2 regions of the Staphylococcus sp. EG-SA-2 genome follow, and region 2 is predicted to be linked to the other one. Evidence: predicted binding sites of a transcription regulator. Region 2 holds the regulator's gene; the other holds the start of a gene.
The links. The regulator LexA, encoded in region 2, represses DNA repair genes until DNA is damaged. The targets are predictions, from matches to a motif close to CGAACATATGTTCG.

Region 1: a site for LexA is predicted at 1,916-1,929, ahead of parE (DNA topoisomerase IV subunit B). Genes of this name have one in related genera too.

Annotation. Positions count from the first base shown of each region.
Region 1 is NZ_JACYHC010001349.1:14,499-17,721, reverse strand. It holds gene menI (1,4-dihydroxy-2-naphthoyl-CoA hydrolase MenI) at 1-258, shown strand, start outside; gene IDG60_RS21520 (HesB/YadR/YfhF family protein) at 465-761, opposite strand; gene plsY (glycerol-3-phosphate 1-O-acyltransferase PlsY) at 1,137-1,745, opposite strand; gene parE (DNA topoisomerase IV subunit B) at 1,951-3,223, shown strand, end outside.
Region 2 is NZ_JACYHC010001127.1:19,059-22,281, reverse strand. It holds gene tkt (transketolase) at 1-659, opposite strand, end outside; gene IDG60_RS18800 (DUF896 domain-containing protein) at 780-1,019, opposite strand; gene sosA (DNA damage-induced cell division inhibitor SosA) at 1,156-1,389, opposite strand; gene lexA (transcriptional repressor LexA) at 1,532-2,155, shown strand; gene IDG60_RS18785 (CAP domain-containing protein) at 2,535-3,223, opposite strand, start outside.

The DNA of each region.
Region 1 (3,223 bases), on a different contig from region 2:
CCAGAAAAAGTTAAAGTTAAAACTTGGGTTGAAAAATATTCGAGATTACGTTCAGTGTATAAATATGAGATTTTTAATGAAAAAGGTGAACTTGCAACTACAGGTTCCACAGAATTGATTTGCATTAAAGAAGATACTTTTAAGCCTATACGGTTGGATCGTTATTTCCCAGATTGGCATGAAGCTTATAGTAAAGTGCAAACGCTCAATAATGAAGGGAAAACAGTAGAGATAATGGATGGTATTGATTCTTTATAAGTTACTGTAAATGTTTGGAGAGGCAATATTAACAATTAATCTATAAGAAATAGCCAATACGTTAACATTAATGTAATTAGCGTGAAGATAAGCTAATATATAGCAAAAACGAACTTGTTCATACAACATCAGATGTGCTAAACCAAAGTACAACTTCCGAGGTTCAGGACACATCAGAATGTGTAAACAAGTTCGTTTTATTTTAGTTATTTTGTGGAATAAGAAATTTCATCTTCGTGATCAACTACATTTACAATAATGTGGTCATCTTCAAAGTACCACAAATCTTTTTCCGCTACGACAACATTTAAATCGTCATATTGTTGTTCATAGCCAATATCAACATCTTCCTTTGGTTCAACTGTAAAAGCAGGACTAAATCCTTGCTTGAGTTGGAATTCGCCACCATATCTTACAAAAAACACGAGCACTTTATTATTTTCAGGCAACTCAAGTTCATTTTTAAACCAAGTTACTGCTGCATCAGTAAGTTCTATTTGCATAACAATGACCTCCTATATTTATTACAGAATGGGAGTGGGCCAACTTGTATTATTTGTGGAATTTCTTATCGAAATTCTCTGTGTTGGAGCCCACCCCAACCTGCTCATTATTGTAAGCTGAATTTCCATAAGCTTCTATGTTGGGACCCCCGACCAGAATTGAAAAAACCTAGTTATAAGCGCATTTCGTTCGGTTAACTACAGCTAATATAACATTGTGGAGCCTATGACATTGATTTATGTCTCGGTCTCAAATGTTCTTGTAAAAAAACTAAGTATAGTTGAATTTTAAGTTAAAAAAATTGTTTTTGCAAAAATAAAATAATCCATCAACTGCAAAAAAATATGCAATGATGGACTAATGTCAAAAAATTGTTACATCCATTTTATTTTAGGTTCTTCGCCTCTAAAAATCCTTGCGATATTAGAGCGATGTCTAATTATCAATATGATTGAAACTAAGAAACTAACGACTAATAAAATATAGTCTTGAATGATAAGCGAGCCAATCACACAGCAAATTGCTGCAACGATACTTGCTAAAGAAACATATTTAAAAATCTTCAATACAATAAAGAAGATAATTGCAAGTATTAGTAAAAGTATCGGATTGACTCCCAAGACGACACCTGCACTAGTTGCAACAGCTTTGCCACCTTGGAATTTTAAATAAACAGGATAAACGTGTCCAAGTATAGCGAATAAGCCAACAATTAAACCATTTGTAAAAAAAGTACTAATAGGGCCATCTGCGTGAACTGGTAACCATAAAGGGAAGAAAACAGTTATGAACCCTTTGAAAATATCTAGAAATGTTACCAAGAATCCTGCAGGACGACCTAATACTCTAAAGCTATTAGTAGCGCCAGTATTACCACTACCAAATTGTCTAATATCTTTTTTGAAAAATAATTTTCCAATTACGAATCCACTTGGGAAAGCGCCGATAAGATAACTTAGTAGTAACATGACGATTATCATCATAAATATTACACATCCTTTAATATCTTAGGACTATTTTATCATATTCATTTAAATTACGGCTAAAAATTTTAAAAACGGGGATTAATATATGGAATTAAGCTATGAAAGTTAATTGATACTTGCATTTTACGCTGATTTATATAAGAATAACTATTGTATAGTTTTAAAAACGAACGTACGTTTGCAGGAGGCGAAATCATTGGCAATGAATAAACAAAATAATTATTCAGATGATTCAATACAGGTTTTAGAGGGGTTAGAAGCAGTTCGTAAAAGACCTGGTATGTATATTGGATCAACTGATAAACGGGGATTACATCATCTAGTATATGAAATTGTCGATAACTCCGTCGATGAAGTATTGAATGGTTACGGTAACGAAATAGATGTAACAATTAATAAAGATGGTAGTATTTCTATAGAAGATAATGGACGTGGTATGCCAACAGGTATACATAAATCAGGTAAACCGACAGTCGAAGTTATCTTTACTGTTTTACATGCAGGAGGTAAATTTGGACAAGGCGGCTATAAAACTTCAGGTGGTCTTCACGGTGTTGGTGCTTCAGTTGTAAATGCATTGAGTGAATGGCTTGAAGTTGAAATCCATCGAGATGGTAGTATATATCATCAAAGTTTTAAAAACGGTGGTTCGCCATCTTCTGGTTTAGTGAAAAAAGGTAAAACTAAGAAAACAGGTACCAAAGTAACATTTAAACCTGATGACACAATTTTTAAAGCATCTACATCATTTAATTTTGATGTTTTAAGCGAACGACTACAAGAGTCTGCGTTCTTATTGAAAAATTTAAAAATAACGCTTAATGATTTACGCAGTGGTAAAGAGCGTCAAGAGCATTACCATTATGAAGAAGGAATCAAAGAGTTTGTTAGTTATGTCAATGAAGGAAAAGAAGTTTTGCATGACGTGGCTACATTTTCAGGTGAAGCAAATGGTATAGAGGTAGACGTAGCTTTCCAATATAATGATCAATATTCAGAAAGTATTTTAAGTTTTGTAAATAATGTACGTACTAAAGATGGTGGTACACATGAAGTTGGTTTTAAAACAGCAATGACACGTGTATTTAATGATTATGCACGTCGTATTAATGAACTTAAAACAAAAGATAAAAACTTAGATGGTAATGATATTCGTGAAGGTTTAACAGCTGTTGTGTCTGTTCGTATTCCAGAAGAATTATTACAATTTGAAGGACAAACGAAATCTAAATTGGGTACTTCTGAAGCTAGAAGTGCTGTTGATTCAGTTGTTGCAGACAAATTGCCATTCTATTTAGAAGAAAAAGGACAATTGTCTAAATCACTTGTGAAAAAAGCGATTAAAGCACAACAAGCAAGGGAAGCTGCACGTAAAGCTCGTGAAGATGCTCGTTCAGGTAAGAAAAACAAGCGTAAAGACACTTTGCTATCTGGTAAATTAACACCTGCACAAAGTAAAAACACTGAAAAAAATG
Region 2 (3,223 bases):
TTACCATCTTTAACTAGTAAGTAATTCCAACCATATGCTTCAAAACGAGCTTTTGTGTTTTCAGAAAAAGCTTTGTTTAATTCGCCATCTAATGAAATATCATTTGAATCGTATAAAACAACTAATTTACTTAATTTATTATGTCCAGCAAATGAAGCTGCTTCATGCGATATACCTTCCATTAAATCACCGTCAGAAGCTAATACATATGTGTAATGATCTACAACATTATATCCTTCTTTATTAAATTTCCCTGCTAGGTGATCTTCTGCTAAAGCTAATCCTACTGACATAGCAAAACCTTGTCCAAGTGGTCCAGTAGTAACTTCTACACCATCAGTATGTCTGTATTCAGGATGGCCTGGTGTTTTAGAACCCCATTGTCTAAATTGCTTTAATTCTTCTAATTCTAAACTACCAGAAACATGTAACAAGCTATACAATAATGCTGAACCATGCCCTGCCGATAATACGAAACGGTCTCTATTGAAGTAATCTTTAGATTGTGGATTAAAATTCAGATGACGTGTCCACAAAGTGTAAGCCATTGGGGCAGCTCCCATAGGTAATCCTGGATGACCAGAATTCGCTTTTTCGATTGTGTCGATACTTAGTGCACGTAGCGTATCAACAGCTAATTGATCTTTTTCATTAAACATCTTGTGTATCTTCCCTTCTTCAATTTTATCAAATACATTATAACTTATTTTAAAATAAAAAGATAAGTAAAATACTTATTTCAAGTTATAATGTCAGAAAATTCTTTACAGATTTGTGATTTAATTTTTATTATCTCTTTTTTGTTGTATCTCTTTAATTTTTTCAGGTGTTACATCATTACCTTCTGGATCAATTACTTTAGTATTTTCAATTTGTTGTTTAAACCCTTTTCTAAAACTCTCAAGATAAGCTTTTCTTAAGGCTGTTTGCTCCTTTGCTTCTTCTTGAGTTAATCCTACTTCTTTTTTCTTTTTAGCTAACTCGTTAATTCTTTCGATATTCAAATCAGAATTACTCAATTAAAAAACCTACCTTCAATTTGTTTATTCAATCATTATAATACTTTAACAAAATATAACAAATTTAAGACCAGCAAAAAAGTAATAAAAAAACGCTATTTCGCAAAAATAGGCAAAATAACGTTGTGACAATGTATCAATTTATTAAAGCGAACACTTTCCCATCTCTTTGTTCGCCATTGTTTGTAGGGTCTTTATGTTCGTATGCTTTATTTATCGTATTGTTCTTAATTTGATGGTCAGTCATTTCGTACACTTGTTCCGAGTGAGCACTAACGTTCGCACTTAACAAGAATATTGCAAAGGCTGCACTTGAAACTAAAAATATGATGATATATGTTGATACGTTTTTATATTTATTGTAAAACATCATTTCCACTCCTAGAACATTTGTTTGTATAAGTAATTTATCAGAACTTATGTTCTGTGTCAATATTTTAACGAACAAATGTTTGTTTTGGTTGTGAATTAATGATATACTGTATTTAAATTAATTTAGGGAGTGCCTATATATGAGAGAATTAACAAAACGACAAAGCGAAATATATAACTATATTAAACAAGTTGTTCAAATGAAAGGTTATCCGCCTAGTGTTCGCGAAATTGGTGAAGCAGTTGGCTTAGCATCCAGTTCAACTGTTCATGGTCATCTTTCACGTCTTGAAGAAAAAGGATATATAAGAAGAGATCCAACGAAACCACGTGCTATAGAAATTGTAAGTGATCAAACAAATGATAATATTAATATGGAAGAAACGATTCATGTGCCAGTTATTGGTAAAGTCACAGCAGGTGTTCCTATTACCGCTGTAGAAAATATTGAAGAGTATTTTCCATTACCTGAACACTTAACATCGACACATAATAGCGACATATTCATATTAAACGTCGTAGGCGACAGTATGATTGAGGCTGGTATATTAGACGGAGACAAAGTAATTGTTCGCAGTCAAACCATAGCAGAAAATGGAGACATTATTGTTGCTATGACTGAGGAAGATGAAGCAACTGTCAAACGCTTCTATAAAGAAAAAAATCGTTATCGATTACAACCTGAAAATAGTACAATGGAGCCAATTTACCTCGACAATGTTGCTGTAATTGGGAAAGTAATTGGTTTGTACCGCGAAATGTAATATTTTAAACCGTTATATATTATCGTAATTGTTAAACCCTCATTTTTATAAATTTTGGACCTCTTGAAAAAGTTTCGTTTTCAAGAGGTTTTATTTATTCTAATCTAAATTCAGTTCAAACAGAAATTGCGAATTGTTAGATAATCTCATTCTTTAATATAAATTTTGAATTACAGATTCCTGCAAAATGTTACACAAATTAAAACTCGCCCCCGTAATAATTTACAGGAGCGAGCCATTATTATTTTTTTCTTTCTTTTTTATTAAGTATATCTTTGACGCGTTCAAGTATATCCGCATCTTTTGGTTTATCTGTTGTCATCATGTTTATCTACTTCCTTACAGACAAACATTACCCTTTAAACTCATACCAAAAACATTAACCAGTATAATTTTCTGTCCAAAAAGGTTGTTTTTCATCATTAAAATCAACACCAACACCTAATATTTTAAACGTATCATTTAAAATATTTTTTCTGTGACCAATAGAATTCATTAATCCTTGATGTGCATAGATACTACTAACTTGACCATATGCTAAATTCTCTCCGGCTGAGTTAAATGTAATACCATCTTTTTTCAATCGATCAAATGGTGATTGACCTTTTAAATTTGTATGATCAAAATAATGATTTTTGGCCATATCTTTACTATGCTTACGAGCAGTTTCAGAATTCTGTTTAGAATACTTCAATGTAGATAATTGATGTTGTTTTCTTTCAGCATTAACTAAATCAAAATTTTGTAGTTCAAAACTATCTGCAAGCGATTTCGAAGGTGCTCCATATTGTTCTTTTAATCTATTTTCCATAGCATCACTTACTTGTAAAACAGCTGTTACATTATTACGTCGATGCTTATCATAAAATACCGTCGTATAAATGTGATTTTTATGGAAAACATCATATTCTTTATTATTTTGTTCGTAACGCACTCTACCTTTAACAATCTCTGTTTCTGGTTCGCCTAATCTTTGCCTTACAACCGATTTAGGTGTATTGTATTTAATTTTTGATTTTGAAGTGATTATATTTTGATTTGTATATAACGCATTAACTTTATCTTTCA